3 regions of the Delftia sp. CH05 genome follow, and region 2 is predicted to be linked to each of the others. Evidence: riboswitches for the same ligand, from Rfam matches in the RefSeq annotation. Region 2 holds a riboswitch; each other region holds the start of a gene.
What was found. Region 2 has a riboswitch for cobalamin ahead of GRX31_RS17225 (TonB-dependent receptor). Riboswitches for the same ligand answer to the same signal wherever they lie in the genome.
Positions count from the first base shown of each region.

Region 1: another riboswitch for cobalamin. It lies ahead of GRX31_RS11510 (TonB-dependent receptor); the one in region 2 lies ahead of GRX31_RS17225 (TonB-dependent receptor).
Region 3: another riboswitch for cobalamin. It lies ahead of GRX31_RS24380 (TonB-dependent receptor domain-containing protein); the one in region 2 lies ahead of GRX31_RS17225 (TonB-dependent receptor).

Region 1 covers NZ_WUMG01000011.1:30,161-35,708, reverse strand. The annotation lists gene GRX31_RS11520 (FecCD family ABC transporter permease) at 1-434, opposite strand, end outside; gene GRX31_RS11515 (ABC transporter substrate-binding protein) at 431-1,372, opposite strand; gene GRX31_RS11510 (TonB-dependent receptor) at 1,383-3,614, opposite strand; cobalamin riboswitch at 3,744-4,027, opposite strand; gene GRX31_RS11505 (CHAD domain-containing protein) at 4,082-4,963, opposite strand; gene GRX31_RS11500 (YbaK/prolyl-tRNA synthetase associated domain-containing protein) at 5,021-5,512, opposite strand.
Region 2 covers NZ_WUMG01000021.1:42,522-48,069, reverse strand. The annotation lists gene GRX31_RS17235 (FecCD family ABC transporter permease) at 1-662, opposite strand, end outside; gene GRX31_RS17230 (ABC transporter substrate-binding protein) at 649-1,701, opposite strand; gene GRX31_RS17225 (TonB-dependent receptor) at 1,701-3,857, opposite strand; cobalamin riboswitch at 3,979-4,297, opposite strand; gene GRX31_RS17220 (2OG-Fe(II) oxygenase) at 4,310-4,984, opposite strand; gene alkB (DNA oxidative demethylase AlkB) at 4,999-5,548, opposite strand, start outside.
Region 3 covers NZ_WUMG01000043.1:29,444-34,991, reverse strand. The annotation lists gene GRX31_RS24395 (TSUP family transporter) at 1-392, shown strand, start outside; gene GRX31_RS24390 (helix-turn-helix transcriptional regulator) at 402-593, opposite strand; gene GRX31_RS24385 (hypothetical protein) at 619-1,008, opposite strand; cobalamin riboswitch at 1,105-1,330, shown strand; gene GRX31_RS24380 (TonB-dependent receptor domain-containing protein) at 1,401-3,314, shown strand; gene GRX31_RS24375 (ABC transporter substrate-binding protein) at 3,320-4,261, shown strand; gene GRX31_RS24370 (heavy metal-binding domain-containing protein) at 4,311-4,631, opposite strand; gene GRX31_RS24365 (hypothetical protein) at 4,787-5,245, opposite strand; gene GRX31_RS24360 (hypothetical protein) at 5,404-5,548, shown strand, end outside.

The DNA of each region.
Region 1 (5,548 bases), on a different contig from region 2:
ACGCGCGAGACGGCCAGCACCAGCACGGTCGAACCCCAGGCGCCCGCAAAGGCCAGCACGGGCAGCGTCCATGCCTGGGGCAGGCCGAACAATAGATGCATGGGAACCAGCAGGGCGACAGTCGCCCCCAGTGCCGCGCCGCCCGAGGCGCCCAGCAGATAGGGCTCGGCCAGCGGATTGCGGAACACGCCCTGGAAGATGGCGCCCGACAGGCCCAGCAGCGCGCCCACCAGGGCGGCTGCCAGCACGCGCGGCACGCGCCACTGCAGCAGCAGCCGGCTGCGCAGGCTGTCTTCGCCGCCCAGCGCGGCCAGCAGGTCGGCAGGGCTGGCCCACTGGTGGCCCGCGCAGGCGGCGATCAGCAGGCTGGCCAGCAGCAGCAGGACCGCACCGGCCCAGGGGCGCCACGCAGGTGGATGTGAAAGGGAATTCATGCGGCCTCCCCGGCCCAGGCCGCAGGGTGCAGCCAGCGCGAGAGCTTTTCCACGCCGCCGAAGGTGCGCGGCCCGGGAATCAGGAACTCGGCACGCGCCACCGTGGTGGCCCGGCCGCCGCGCACGGCACGCAGGTCGCGCCAGCCGCGCTGGCCGATCAGGTCCTGCATGGCCTCCTGCGTGCCCGCGAACAGCAGCACATCGGGGTCGGCGGCCAGCACGGCCTCGGGCGAGACCTGGGGCACGGTGCCCAGGCCGTCCAGCGCGAACGAAGCGCCCGCGCGCACCATGGCCTCGCCGGTATAGGTGCCAGGGCGTGCCGCCAGCAGCATGCCGTTGCCCAGCCGGCCCGTGACCATGAGCGCGCGCGGCCGGGGCTGGCCGGCCACCTGCCGGTCCACGCGCAGCAGCCGCGCCTCCTGCGCCAGGGCCAGCGCCTGGCCGCGCGCCTGCACGCCCGTGGCGCGGGCCACCAGGCGCAGGTTGTCCATCACCTCGGCCAGCGAGCGGCTGAGCAGCACCATCACCGGCACGCCGATGCGCTCCATGGGATCGACCAGCTGGTGCGCCGCCTGGCGCGCGGGCGTGACGATGACCAGGTCCGGCTGGCGCGCCACCACGGCGTCCACCGAGAACCCCAGCCGCCCGCCCACCTTGGGAATGCGCTCCACGCCCGGTGGAAAGCGCGTGAAATCCTCCACGCCCACCACGCGGTCCAGCAGGCCCAGCGCGGCCACCAGCTCGGTATTGGAGGCAAAGATGGAGACGATGCGCTGCGGCGGCGCGGCAATCTCCACGCGCCGGCCCAGCGCATCCTGCAGCACCACCGGACCGCCTGCAGCGACGGTGTCGGCCCAGGCCGCGGGCAGGCCGCAGGCCAGGGCCGCTGCCGCGCCCTGGCGCAGCAACTGGCGGCGCGTGGTGCTGGATTGCCTCATGCCATGGTCCTCAAAACTCTGCTTGCAGGCCGACCATGAGTTCGCGGCCCGCCATCGACGTTCCGCAGCCGCCGTTCTGGTACGCCGGGTTGGCGATGCAGGGCGCACGGTCCAGCGCGATGAAGATGGGGTGGCGGTTCAGGTCGAACAGGTTGTTCACGGCCGCGAACAGCTTGACGCCCGGCGACACGCGGTAGTCGGCACGCAGGTTCCAGATGGTGAAGGCGCCCTTGCGGTGGATGAAGGTGCTGCGGGGCTCGCCCTGCGGGATGAGCAGCGACTCTTCCGTGTCGTACCACATGGGACCGCGCAGCAGCGTGGACAGCTGCAGGCTCCAGTCGCCCTGCAGCCGCCCGCTGCCGCGCCCGTAGCGCACGCCGGCCGAGGCCTCGTAGCGGTACATGCGCTGCACCTTGTCGGTATTGGCCGACGCCGGCGATCCCTTGTCCCGCATGCTGAAGTGGTAGTAGCCGCCAGCCCAGGCCTTGAGCTGGTGGCCCGTCAGGTTCAGCGCCCGCGCCAGGTCCATGTCGGCCTGCATTTCCAGGCCGCGCGCCACGATGTCGGCCGCGTTGTTGGCGTAGTCCGAGGTATTGGTCGTGGCCCCGCGCGAGACGGTGATGATGCGGTCGCTGATGGTGTTCTGGAACAGGGCCGCATCCACGCGCCAGCCGGGCTGCTGCAGCGCGGCGCCGACCTCGATCTGGCGGCTGGTCTCGGGCTTGAGGTTGGGGTTGCCGAAGGTGCGGCCACCGCCGACGGCCGTGAAGTCCGAGGCCAGCTCCGTGGCCGTGGGCGCGCGAAAGCCCGTGGAGGCCGCAGCGCGCAGCGTGAGCCGGTCCGTGGCCTTCCAGGTGGCGCCGGCCGACCAGGTGTGGTTGTCGTAGTCGCGCGTGCTGGCCTGGGCCAGGGCCAGGTTGGGCGTCTCGTCGAAGCGTGTCGTGCCCCAGGTCTTGCGCAGGCCGGCGCGCAGGGTCAGGCGGTCGTCGAACAGGGTCTGCGCGTCCTCGACGTACAGCGCGTGCACCTGCTCGGTCTGGTTGTTGTCGTAGGGCGCAACCTGGCCCGCCGGGCCGCCCGGCATGGCCACGCGCAGGCGGTCGGAGCGCAGCTTGCTGCGCTCCCAGTCGAAGCCCATCAGCAGGTCATTGGTCTGGCTGACACGCAGGCGCGGCTGAAAGCGCAGGCCCGTGGCGTCCAGCTGGCGGTGGTTGTAGTCGCGCGCCGTGCCGGGCACGGCGCTGTTGCCCGAGCGGATCACGGGCGATGCCCAGTTGAACTCATCGGTATCGACCAGGCTGTAGAGGTGGGTCGTCCAGCTCAGGCGCTGGCCGGGCAGTGCGCCCTCGTAGGTCAGGTCCAGCGAGCGGTTGCTGCGGTTGTCTCGGCTGTAGATGTTGGCGCCCGATCCGCGAAAGCCCGCGTTGTAGATGCCGTCCGTGCGCAGCTGCAGCTCCACGCGGTGCAGCTCGTGCAGCTGCCAGCCCAGGGCGCCGCTGGCGCCGCGCCGCTTCCAGCCCGTGTTCTCCATGCGCGTGCCGCCATCGCCCGACTCGTAGTCGCCGCGCCCGCCTGCGCTCACGCCGAAGTACCAGTCGAAGCGGTCATTGGCGCCGGCCGTCTGCGCATCGGTGCGCCACAGGTCCCACGAGCCGGCCTGGACCTGGGCACGCGTGCCGGGCGCCGTAGCCCCCGTCTTCATGATGATGTTGACCACCCCGCCCATGGCCTGGCTGCCGTAGATCACCGAGGACGGGCCGCGCACGATCTCGATGCGCTCCACATCCGAGGGGCTGAGCTTGGACAGGTTGGCCGTGCCCGCGCGCCGGCCGTTGACCAGCACCAGCACCTGGCTGCGGAAGTCGCGCCCCTGGCCGTCGGTGGAGGCGCCGCGCAGGTTCATCGAGGTCTGGGCCGCCGTCCATTCGCTGAGAAAGCCCACGGCGTTCTCGGCCAGCAGGTCGGTGACCGAGCGCGCGCTGGAGCGCTCTATGGCCTCGCGGTCGATGGTCTGCGTGGTGCCCGCGATGCGGCTGCGCGCCTCGGGCCGCGCCGTGGCGGTCACGAAGACGGCGTCCAGCGCATCGTCGGCGGGTGCACCGGCTTTGCCGGCCGCCGGTTCCTGTGCGGCGCCGGCCGCCGCGGCGCAGCAGGCCAGCACGGCCGCAGCGGTGGCCGGGCGCAGGAAGGGAGGAAGGGGAAAGGGGCCGGAACAATCGGCGGCCAAAGAAGCGAAGCGCATGCGTTGAATCCAACTGCCCCAGTCACCCGTGGGGCCTATCGTCTGAACCACGCCGCACGGCGCGCACGCCGGAGCCGGCCACGGCAGCGCAGGCTGGGGCCGGACCGGACAGGCGCACTCCCGCGGCGTCCGAAAGCAATGCAGAAGGCCGGTATCCGGGCTTGCGGAACGCTGCGGCGCGCATCGTGGGCGCGCTGCAGCAGGCATCCCCGCCTTCCCATGTCCGTCCAGACACAGTGGCTTGCGGCGCGCAACCGGTGGGTGGCGCGCCAGCGTGGGGAGTTGTATTCCGCTGACCGTTGCGGGGGCAGCGCAGGCATTGCGAGCGGCCACCTCGATGGCATCGCGCACCTGCTTCCCGTTGAACCCCTGGCCGGCAAGCGGCATGGGGCACCTTCAGCAACAGCGCACCGCCACGGCCCAGGGGCTGCGGCGGTGCGCCAGCGGCGGATTATCGCTGATGCGGTCTAGGCCCAGAAGCCCGGCACGTGGGCCAGCGCACGCAGCGCGCGGCGGCTGCTGCGCGCGCTGGTGGCCAGGCGGGCCTGCAGGTAGCCGGCGGCAAACCAGGCGCGCGGATCCGTGCCGGCCTGGTCACGAAAAAGCGCGGCCGCCACGGCCATGTCGTTGTGCAGGCCCAGCGCGTCCTGGGCGGGCACCAGCGCCTCGGCAAAGCGCCGGCCCTTTTTGCCGGGCCACATTCCGGGCGCGAATTCCCGCGCGAAGTCCGCCAGGTAGCGCAGGCGCTTGAGCCGCTTGCGCACGCGGTGCTGCTGCGCCAGCGGCAGGCGGTCGAACTGCCGGCCGTCGCGCAGCACCTGGCGGTGCAGGCGCGCCAGCCGCCGTGCCAGGTACTTGCGCGTGCCTGCGGCGGACAGGCTGACCAGGCCGGGCTGCCGCTTGCCTGCAGGCGCCTGCGCCAGCGCATGGATCTCGGCCAGCGTTTGCAGGAACTGCAGCTCGCGGACCGCAGCGGCCGCGTCCGCGTCGGCCTGCCCGGCATCCGGCACGGCCCATTCGCACAAGGGCGCATCGGCGTCCTGCAGCAGCGGCCGCACCACGTCGGCCAGGGTGCCGGCATCGCGCAGCGTGCCCAGGCGCGCAAAGGCCAGGGCCAGCGGGGCATCCCATTCGGCGCGCATGCCGGGCGCCAGCCCTGCGCATTCGCGCAGCAGGGTGCGCAGGCGCCGCAGGGCCACGCGCAGCTGGTGGATGCGTTCGGCCTCGCCGCTGCCGGCGTCCACGGCATCCATATGCGACTGCACCTGGGCCAGTGCGGCAGCCAGCGTCGCACGCACAAAGCCGGCCGCATCGGGCCGGTCGGGGAACTGCCTGGCAGGGGTGGTCATGGTCAGGAGAGGATGTGCGGGCGTTGCTGCGATTGTGGGCACCGCCCGGCCCCCGGGTCAATCGGCGCCATCCCCGCTCAGGCTGTGCAGCGCGGGCCGGGCAATGCGCACATAGTCGGCCGAGTCCAGCACGATGGAGCGGTCCAGCCGGCCCGCATTGAAGGCGATCTCGGCAAAGCGCTCCACCAGTGCCGGGTCCACCACCAGGCGCACCTGCGGGTTGAAGGAGAACGGCGGCACCGATCCCATCACGCAGCCGGTGGCGGCCTGGGCCTCCTCGGGCGAGGCCAGCGTGGCCTTGCGCACGCCCACGGCCTGGGCCAGGCGCTTGAAGTCCAGCTTGCGGTCGCCGGGCAGCACGGCCAGGAACAGCTGGGGATCGCCCGCACCGGCCGCATCGCGGCTCTTGCAGAGCATGGCCTTGGCGCCCTGGCCGGGGGCGGTGCCCCGGATTTCGGCGACGAGGTCGGAGCGGCCCTCGGCAGGGTGCTCGATCACGCGAAAGCGCGCGTCCTGGGATTGCAGCAGGTGAACAAGGGTGTCGAACATGGCAGGGAGCACAAGAAACGGACAAGGAGGCAGGTC
Region 2 (5,548 bases):
ATGCCCAGTTCCTCCCACTGCGTGCCGGCCAGGTTGCCCAGCGTCCAGGTCAGCAGGGCATTGGCCAGGTCGCGCTGGCCCGATGACAGGGTGATCAGGCTGGTCACGCCCGCCAGCACATAGCCGATGGCCACGCCACCCAGGATCAGCCGCGTGGCATGGATGCGGCCCTGGGAGCGCGCCAGCAGGTAGACGGCGACGGTGGCCGCCAGCGCCCCTGCAAAGGCCCCGGCCGTGAGGGCGTACATGCCGGCCGAGGCCAGCGCACCGAAGGCCAGCACGGCCACGGCGCCCACCGACGCACCCGAGGACACGCCCAACAGATAGGGATCGGCCAGCGGATTGCGCACCATGGCCTGCATGATGGTGCCCACCACGGCAAGCCCCGCGCCCACCAGGGCCGCCAGCAGCACGCGCGGCATGCGGATCAGCCAGACGATCTGCTGGTGCTGCGGCGTGATGCCCTCCAGCGGCGGCGATTGCATGCCCAGCACCTGCAGCAGCCGGCTCCAGGCAATGCGCCAGACCGTGCCGGCAGGCATGTCCACTGGTCCCCAAGTGATGGCCAGCGTCATCACCAGCAACAGGGCCGCGAACAGCAGCAGGCACCAGAGGCGGGCGGCGCCCGGGCGCCTGGGCCAGCGGGAGTCAGTTGGCCGCATGGCTGGGCGCCGGCATGCGGTCGGGGTGCAGGGCCTGCGCCAGGGCGCGGGTCCGCGCAATATTGCGCGGGCCGGGCGTGGCCTCGGCATAGGTCATGACGAAAAACCGCTTTTCGCGAATGGCATCGACGCCGGCCAGCTCGGGCTTGGCCAGCAGGAAGTCGATCTTGCCCTGGGCATGGGGCTGGCCGTAGTCGATGATGACGATCCACTGCGGGTTGCGCTGCACCACGTCCTCCCAGTTGCCTGCGGGCCAGTTGCTGGGAATGTCGTCGAAGATGTTGCGCCCGCCCGCTTCCTCGATCATGGCCTGCGGCATGCCGTAGCGGCCCACGGTCACGGGGATGTCCTGGCCGCTGTCGTAGACGAAGACCGAAGGCCGCTGCCGCACGCCCTGCATGCGCTCGCGCAGGTCCTTCAGGTCGCGCTCCAGCCCCTGCGCCAGTTGCTCGGCATGGGCGTCGATGCGGAAGATGCGGCCCAGGTTGCGCAGGTCGGTCAGGCCGTCTTCCAGCGCCACCTGGCTGCGCGGCCCCACGCGGATGCACGATTCGGACAGCACATACGAGGCAATGCCGTGGCGCTGCAGCACCTCGGGCGTGACCTGGCCCTGGCGAAAACCGTAGCTCCAGCCGCCGAAGACGAAGTCGGCCGAGGCGCCCAGGATGGCCTCCAGGTTCATCTCGCGCTCGGCCAGCCGCGGCACGCGGGCCAGCTGGGCCTGAAAGGCCGGGTCGATCTGCTTGGCCTGCGTGATACCGCTGTAGCCCACCAGCCGCTCGCCCAGGCCCAGAAAGAGAAACATCTCGGTGATGTTCACGTCATGGGTCACGGCGCGCAGCGGTGCGTTGGCGTAGGTCACGGGGCTGCCGCAGACATTGACGGTCACGGCCGCCTGCGGTGCGGCAGCCGGTGCCGGCAGTTCACTGGTGGTGCCGGAATCGCTGCGCGAGCAGCCGGCCAGCAGCAGGGTGGCCGCCAGGGCGCCAGCGCACAGGCCCTGGAGACCGTGGAGGCTTTTGGAGCGCGGCATGGCCATCAGAACCGGATATGCGCCGCGATCTCGAAGCGGCGGCCTTGCCCGACCAGGAACTGGCTGCCGTAGCTCGATCCCACATAGACCCTGTCGGCCAGGTTGCGGCCGATCAGGCTCAGGGTGGTGCGCGCGTCCACCTGCCAGCTCAGCGCGGCGTCGGCCACGGTGTAGGCGGGCAGGTTCACGGTATTGGCGTTGTTGCCAAAGCGGTCACCCACGTAGCGCAGGCCCAGCGAGGCCTGCCAGGCGCCCACGCGGTAGTGGCCCCAGAGGTTGGCCGTGGTCTTGGCCACGTTCTGCGGGCGGTTGCCGGCGCGGTTGCCGCCGGCCTCGATGAGCTTGTCGAACTGGGCATCCACATAGGACAGATTGCCCTCCAGGCGCAGGGCGGGCGTGGCCTGGAAGTTGGCAGTGACCTCGGCGCCGCGCGAGGACTGGCTGCCGCCCTGGATGGAGATGGCCGGGCGGTCGGGGTCGCGCGTGATGATGTCGTCCTTCTTGATGTCGAACACGGCCAGCGTCCATTCGCCGCGCCCGCCTGCCACCTGCTGCTTGATGCCGATCTCGGCCTGGCGGCCCTTGCTCAGCTTGTAAGCCGTGTTGGCCAGGTTCAGCGAGACCAGGCTGTTGACGGGATCATGGCCCGAGCTGATCTGCCCATAGACATGGGTGTCGCGGGCCAGCTCATAGGTCAGGCCCAGGCGCCAGGAGGTGGCGGCCAGCGTCTTGTTGAAATCCGTGCCGCCCACCAGGGAATGGCTGGCAAAGCTGTAGACATCGCGGCGCAGTCCGGCCATGGCCAGCCAGCGGTTGCTGATGCGCCAGGCATCCTCCAGGTACAGCGCATGCTGGGTCACGCCGGTTTCGGTCTTGGCCTTGGTGACATCGGGGCTGGCCCAGCTGCCATGCACGGGGTCCCAGGCCGAGACCGTGGACGAGCCGCCGTAGGGCGAGTTGTTGGACAGCCGCAGGTTGATGCGTGCGGCCTCCCATCCCATGGCGATCTTGTGCGATCCCCGGTCCACGTTCAGGCCCAGGCGATTGCCGGTCTGCTCCAGGTCGTGCAGGATTTCCAGGTAGTCGGAGCGGCCCACGGTCCAGGTGGCGGGGTTGAGCGCGTAGGCCTCGATGTTGCGCCAGTGGCGGTCCGACTGCACGTGGTACAGCTCGTTGCGCACCGTCAGCCAGTCATTGGCCTTCCATTGCACCTTGGCGCGCAGGCGCTCGTCGGCATAGCGCAGCACGCTGTCTTCGGCGTTGTAGTTGCGGTCGCGCAGCGACTCCACCACCTTGCCGTCCAGGCCGGGCGTGCCCCAGTAGCGGCTGGGCTTTTGCACGCTGCGGTCGGCAATCAGGTCGATCTGCAGGTCGCTCGTGGGCTCCAAGCGCAGCGTGCTCATGAACTTGCCGTTGCGCGACTGGTCCAGATCGCGCTCGCCTGCGCTGCGGGCGGTGTAGCTGTCGATGCGGTAGCTGGCATAGGCGCCCAGGGCGCCGGTCACGCCCAGGCCCAGGCGCAGCGTGTCGTCCGTGCCCGCGCCCACCAGCACCTCGGCCGAGCTGGTGCGGCTGGGCTGCTTGCGGATGGCGTTGACCGTGGCGCCCATGGTGCCGCTGCCGTACATCAGCGAGGCCGGGCCGCGCAGCACGTCGATGCGCTCGTAGCCCCAGCTGTCACCCGGATAGGCCGTGGTGCCGGCGGCCACGCCCAGCACCATGCCGTCTTCGGCCACGCCCACGGAGTTCACGCCCGCAAAGCCGCGGCTGCTGAAGGACAGGCCGCCATTGCCCGGCGTGCTGCTGGAGGTCAGGCCCACGGTGCGCGTGACGGCGTCCACCAGGGCGTAGTCGCCGCGCTCCTGCATCTGCTCGGCAGAAACACCATCCACACTGGCCGGCACTTCCTGGTTGGAGACGCCGGTATGGCTGGCCGAGCGCGCAGGCTGGGCCAGTTGCTGGCCGATGCGTTCGGCCTGGCCGGTGACCTGGACCTCGGGCAGGGCGGTTGATTGGGGCGTTGGCGTTTGGGTTTGGGTTTGAGCCTGCGCCGGCAGGCAGATGAAGGCACAGGCCAGGGCCAGCGGGCTCAGCCGCACGGAAAGGGACTGGGCAGCGCGAGCGCTGGAAATCCTGGAAAAGGAAGAATGCATTTCGAACATCGGTCTTCGACCGTCTGATGCGAAAGCAAGGCACTGCCACCTCTCCAGCCAGCGTGGGAGGAAAGGGCGCAGGACGTTGCCATCCGCACCCCGCAGACAGTCAAGAAAGCGCCCGCTCAGCGGGCGCGAAACGCAGCAGGCCGGTCTCCGGGCTCACAAGCGGCGCAAGGACATGCCTTGCGCCCAGCGCCCCGTCTTCCCAATCCACCCGCGAAAAGCTGCATGTTGCAGACCACGCCATGGACCAGTGACAGCCTGTCATCGCCCCTCCGCAGGGTTGCGGAGACTGGCGGGACAGGCGTGGAGCGCCTTGACTTGTTTACCGTTGCGGGGGCAGCCAAGGCCTGTGCCGGCAGCGCAAAAAGCATTTGCTGGCAGTCACCTTGTTCCCGTTTCATCCCCATGGCTGGCATGTGGACACCTGATGCACGGATGCCTTTGCAGGCGCGGCATTATAGCCAGCGGCTCGCGTCGGTAGCCTGCGGCGCGTCGTGCAGCAGCAGCTCCACACCCAGCCACTCGCCACGGTGAACGCGGCTGATGGCATGCCGCAGATGCACGCGGTAAAAGCCTGCCGCACCGCGCACCGGGCGCGGCCCCGTGGCGATGATGGCCGCATCCCCCAGGCCCAGCGGCAGCACCATGGGGCGCGATTGCATGCGCGGGCGCTGCTCGGTCATCACGAATTCGCCGCCCTCGAAATCCTGGCCCGGCCGGGACAGCAGCAGCACCAGCTGCAGCGGGAACACCGCCGCACCTTCGCTGTATGAGCGCAGCGGCGCATGGCCCGCCTGCGCCACATGCAGCAGGTGCGACTGCGGATGCATCTGGCCGCGCTGGTGGCCCAGCTGCCCGAAGGCCTCGAACGAGGCGGGCAGGGCAGGCTGCATGTCCATTTGGGCACGCCAGCGATTGGCAATGGCAAGCAGGTGCCGGTACAGCACCGGGCGCCATGTGTCGAGGGAGGGCGGCAGGCCATTGCGCATGGCCGCCTCGCTAGCCAGGGCGCGGCTTTCATCCGCATTCAGCAGCCGTGGCAGCAGGCAATGGCCCTCTGCATCGAGCTGGGTGCCAATGCGGCCCCAGTCCAGGCCAGCGAAGCGATCACTGCTGTTCAGCCCATCCATGTCGACCCCGCCATTCAACCCGCCTTGCGAAACGTGAGATTGATGCGCCGCCCGCCCAGCAGCGGGTGAGGCTGGTCCTTGAGCGGCAACACGCCGTGGTGGCGCAGCCGATCCACGCCGCCCCAGACCACCACGTCGCCATGCCGCAACAACACCCTGGCCGTCTTGTCCGCGCGCGCAAGCCCTCCAAACAGAAATGTGGCCGGCATGCCCAGTGACACCGAGACGATGCGCGCGCCAAGGTCACGCTCGTCGCGGTCCTGGTGCAGGGACAGGCGGCTGCCGGGCAGGTACTGGTTGATCAGGCAGGCATCGGGCGCGAAGCCCTCGAAACCCGCAGCGGCGGCCGCTTCGCCCGCCAGCTGCGCAAACACGGCGGGCATGGCGGGCCAGGGCTGGCCGCTGACCGGGTCGATGGCGCTGTAGCGGTAGCCGCGCCGGTCGCTGGTCCAGCCCAGCGCGCCGCAGTTGGTCATGGCCACCGACATGGTGAAGCCGCCCGGCGTGACCAGATGGCGCAGCGGCGCCTGGGCCATGACGCCGTCCACCGCAGCCAGCAGTGGT
Region 3 (5,548 bases), on a different contig from region 2:
TGCAGCCCATGGGCCGCAGGCCCGCCGCCATCGCAGGCTTGGCGATTGGCGCGATTGCAGCCTTCCTGGGCGTGGGCGGCAGCGTGATGACCGTGCCGCTGATGCGCCGGCGCGGCGCCAGCATGGCGGCCGCCACGGCCATGGCCAGCCCGCTGTCCCTGCCCATGGCCGTGGCGGGCACCGCTGCCTACATGCTGGCATCGCAGGGCGCGGGGCTGAGCCCCTGGCATGTGGGCTATGTGGACCTGCAGGCCTTTGCGTTGCTGACGGCCGGATCGTGGACGGGCATCAGGCTGGCAGCCCCGCTGATCGGCCGCATTCCCGATGCCCTGCATGCCAAGGCCTACCTGGCCCTGCTGGGCCTGGTGCTGCTGGTCATGATCGTGGCCTGAGCGCTGCGCTCAACCCTCCTGGAAGATCGCCTCGATCCGGGTCTCGAACACCCGGGCAATGGCGAATGCCAGCGGCAGGCTGGGGTCGTAGCGGCCCGTCTCGATCGCGTTCACGGTCTGGCGCGACACGCCCAGCAGGTCCGCCAGCGCAGCCTGGCTCCAGCCGCGCTCGGCGCGCAGTTCACGGATGGTGTTTTTCATCGCCGGGCCGCCTCTGCAGCGCGGCTCATCGGCTGCGCAGCCAGTGGGCCACCGAGGCAGCCACCCAGAGCGCACCCATCAAGGGCCACACCATGAACATGCTGAGCTTGGGAAACCCTGCCATTTCCAGGAATCCGTAGGTGAAGGTGAGGCCCGCCGTGCCCGCCGCCGCAATCGCCAGTTGCTCCAGCATGGACTTGCGCAGGAACTCGTCGGTATCGCGCACCAAGCGTACGATGGCCCGCACGGCCAGCGCAAACGCCAGCATGGGGCTGAGCAGCAGGGCCGTGCGCAGGGCCCCGGCCTGCATGTCGGCGCTGAGCAAAAGCGCCCCGACAAGCAGCGCCATGTAGAGCAGCAGCGCAAATCCCAGCTCCTTCTGGTAGCGGCGGTTGGTGACCGTTGTTTGATTCATGGAAGTCTCTCGCAATGTGTAAAGGATGCTTGACATTGTGCGATGCCACCCGCGGGCATGTCAAGCAAGCTTTACATCGGCACTGAACGCCCCGCCGTACAATCGCCGCCGTTGGTGCCAGCAGCCCCAGGGGCTGCGGTTAAACGGGAAACATGGGGCGGCCAGATAAAGCCGCCCGCATGTACTGCCCCCGCAACAGTGAGTGAAACGCCGCGTGCATGGCACCGGCCCCCGCCAAACCCGTGCCACTGGGCGTACAGCCCGGGAAGGCCTTGGCGAGTGCGTCACCAGTCTGGATACCGGCCAACAGGCGGCCGGCCGCGCATGCAGCGCAGCCGGTCTTTGTGGTTTCCGTGCCGGCGGGGTCGCTGGCGCGCAACTGGCTCGCATCCATGCACACCCTCGCCCTCGCGCGCGCCCCTGGCGCCGCTCTTCGCTCGCCCTCGGCGTTCCCCGTACTGCGCACGTTGTCCGCCCTGGCTGCGGCCTCGCTGCTGGCCTGCCAGGCCCAAGCACAGGTACAACAGGCACAACAGGCGCAGCGCGCACAGGCCTCCCAGCTCGATACCGTGGTCGTCACCGCCTCGCGCAGCGAGCAGTCCTTGCGCACCGTCACGGCCGACATGACCGTGATCGACGCCGAGACCATTGCCCGCAGCGGCGCCACCGGCGTGGCCGACCTGCTGGTGCAGGTGCCGGGCGTGCAGATCAACCGCAATGGCGGGCCGGGCCAGGTCACCTCGGTCTACCTGCGCGGCACCAGCAACCAGCACACTGCCGTGTTCATCGACGGCGTGCGCTACAGCTCGCAGGAGCTGCAGGGCGGCGCGGTCTGGTCCACCCTGCCGCTGGCGCAGATCGAGCGCATCGAAGTGCTGCGCGGCCCGGCCGCCGCCATCTATGGCTCAGACGCCATGGGCGGCGTGATCCAGATCTTCACCAAGCGGGCGGACGGCCAGACCCGCGCCTATGCCGAGGCGGGCATAGGCAACCAGGGCACCAGCAAGCTGGCCACAGGATTCCAGGGCGGAGCCAACGGCTTCACCTATGGCCTGAACCTGGCGGACGAGCGCAGCGACGGCTTCGACGTCTACCCCGGCAACACCTTCTCGCCCAACCCGGACAAGGATGGCTACAGCAACACCTCGCTGGGCCTGAACGCGGGCTACAAAACGGGCATCCACCAGATCGACGCCAGCCTGCTGCACAGCCGCCTGCGCACCCACTACGACCAGAGCCCGCCGCCGTTCGACGACTACGACGTGGTCAAGAACACCACCGGCAGCTTGCGCTGGCAGGCCGGCTGGAACGCCATGTACAAAAGCGTGGTCCAGATCTCCCATACCGACAGCCAAAGCGACCGCCACACCCAGTCGCCCGAAAGCGCCAAGGGCCGCTCCACCAACTACCTGCTACAGAACCTGTTCACGCTGGGCCAGCACCGTTTCAACATCGACCTGGAGCGCCGCGAGGACAAGCTGGACACCCAATACGCCTGGACGCAGAACACCGACAGCCGGCGCGTGCAGAACTCCCTGTCGGCCGGCTGGCGCCTGACCGAGGGCCGCCACCAGTTCGACGCCAACCTGCGCCACGACCAGGTGCGCGACCAGCAGAACAAGACCACGGGCGGCCTGGGCTACGGCCTGCAGATCGACGAGCGCTGGCGCTGGGTGGCATCGGCCGGCACGGCCTTCAGAACGCCCACGCTGTACGAGCGCTTCACGGGCCAGGCGGCGGCCGACCTCAAGCCCGAAAGCAGCACCAACGTGGAAACGGGCCTGCACTATGCGGCCGGTGCCAACCGCCTCTCGGCCGTGGTCTACCGCAACAAGTTCAAGAACCTCATCACCTACGACTGGAACAGCGCCGTTCCCTGCAACTGCTACCGCAACTGGCAAAGCGTGGAGATCACCGGCCTGACGCTGGCGGGCAGCACGCGCCTGGGCAGCGCCAACCTGGGCGCCTCGCTGGACTTCATGAACCCCGAGAACCTGGAGACCGGCAAGCTGCTGCCCTACCGCTCCAAGCGCATGCTCAAGCTCAACGCCGACACCCAGGCGGCCGGCTGGACGCTGGGCGGCGAAGCGCAGCTGTACAGCGGCCGCTATGCCGACGAGGCCAACACCTTCAAGCTGGGCGGCTACGGCGTGGTCAACCTCTACGCCCAGCGCCAGCTGACCAGGCAATGGACGCTGCTGGCCCGTGTCAACAACATCGCCGACCGCGACTACGCCCCCACGCGCGGCTATGCGAACGCAGGCCGCACCGTGTTCGTCAGCGTGCGCTGGACTCCCCTGCCCTGACCGCCATGCACCTGCTTGTGCGCCTGCCCCGCCTTCTGCTGCTGATCGCCGCCCTGGCCTGCGCGGGCGGCGCCGTCGCGCAAAAGGCGGTGGATGCGAACCAAGGCAGCACAGGCGCGAGCACAGGCACGCCGTACACCGTCACCGACATGCGCGGGCGCCAGGTGCGCCTGGCGCGCGTGCCGCAGCGCATCGTCTCGCTGCTGCCCTCGCTGACCGAATCGCTGTGCGCGCTGGACGCCTGCGAGCGCATCGTGGGCGTGGACGAGTTCTCCAACCACCCGGCGCGCGTGGCCGCCCTGCCCAAGCTGGGCCACACTTTTGCCCCGCTGGTCGAGGCCACCGTGCGGCTCAGGCCCGACGTGGTGCTGATGGCGTATTCCGCACCCGTCATCGCACAGCTGGAGCGCTTCGGCATTCCCGTGCTGGCACTGGACGCCAACGACATGGCGCAGTTGGAGCAGGTACTGCACAAGCTCGACCAGCTGCTGCAGGTGCAGCGCGCCAACGCCCTGCTGGCGCGCATGCAGGCCGAGGTGGACCAGCAGGCTAAGGCGCTGGCGGCGCTCACGCCCGCCGGGCAGAAGGTGTATTTCGAGGTGGACGCCACGCCTTATGCGGCAGGGCCGGACTCCTTCATAGGCCAGCTGCTGCAGCGCCTGGGCGCGCGCAATGTGCTGCCGCCCAACCTGGGTCCCTTCCCCCGCATCACGCCCGAATACGTGCTGCGCCAGCAGCCGGAACTCATCATCCACACGCCGCAGACGCCATCGGCCAGCTTTGCCACCCGCCCCGGCTGGAGCCGCATGCCCGCCGTGCGCTCCGGCCGCATCTGCGCGCTGGACCTGGTCGAGACGGACGTGGTCTCCCGCCCCGGCCCGCGCCTGGGCGAGGCGGCGCGGGCGCTGGCCCGCTGCCTGCAGTTGCCGAACACGGCGCCGCGTTGACTTCGCTGGTCTGCTTGGCCCGCTTGGCCCGCTTGGCCGATGGCCCTGCCTACTCCAGCACCACGGCCGTGCCGCTGGCAGACACCATCAACATGCCGCTGCCCTGGCCCAGCACTTCGTAATCCAGGTCCACCCCCACCACGGCATTCGCGCCCAGTTCCTGGGCGCGTTCCTCCAGCTCCTTGAGCGCAATCTCGCGCGCCCGCTGCAGCTCGCGCTCATAGGTGGCTGACCGCCCGCCCACGATGTCGCGCAGCCCGGCAAACAAGTCCTTGAACACATTGGCGCCCAAAATCGCCTCGCCCGCGACCACGCCGCAGTAGCGGGTGATGCGGCGGCCTTCGATCTGGGGGGTGGTGGTGATGATCATTGAAGCTCCTGGGTGTTGGTGATGGGAGTGCCGAGCTTTCGCCACTCGGCCGGACTAGCTGTGAACCGTCAAGCGATTGTTTGGAGATTTGATCCTAGACACGGAGCGACTTGGCCGCTGCTGCGGTGCAGTCTGTGCCAGTTGTAATGATGCTGTCAGCTCGCCAGGGCATTGGTCCGCTCAGCCGAGTTCTGGCACGTCCATCCATCGGACTTGCCTACTATCGCTGCCCGCGTCTGTTCAAGCCCCATCACCACCCGCCCTCTTGCCTTTCCGGATTTGATCGCCACCGGCAGCCGGCTCAACCAATGCCCGTTTGGCCCCAGCGACGTGACGCGCAGGTTGGACAACTGGCGCGATGTGGGCAAGGGTTTCATGGAAAGTACACGAATGCACTCATCGAGCTGAGCCGCAGAGGAAAAACGCAGTACATGCGTCCCGAACTCCACACAGAGAACGGCAAAGCCCTTGTGGGGAATGTGAGCAGGTGCCGAGGGCAGGTAACGGCTGGCGCGGCACCAGAGCCCAACCTCTTGCTCGACATGCACCCAGTAGGCCATGGGTTCGGCACGCCAGTCCTCAACGAATTCGATCCAATGGCGGGGCGCTGGCACAGGCCGTCTCCTTCAGAGGTATTCAAGAGGCGGATTGTGTCGCAAAGTACGGCGCGATTTGCCTTGGTGCCCGCCATCACGCCGGGCCGTAGATGGCCCAAGTACTTACATTCACGGTTCCGGCACACAGTCGCCAGTATTCATGGCAGGACCATCCCATGCGCACCAATGAGTCAAAAATCCTGGCGAAAGCCATATACGAGATCCGTCTTCTCCTGAGCGGATATCTGGGGAGCAACGTGGATGCTGATCCGAGCGTACGGATCGCAGCGCACCTGGCCTATGCCCTGCACAACGATGCAT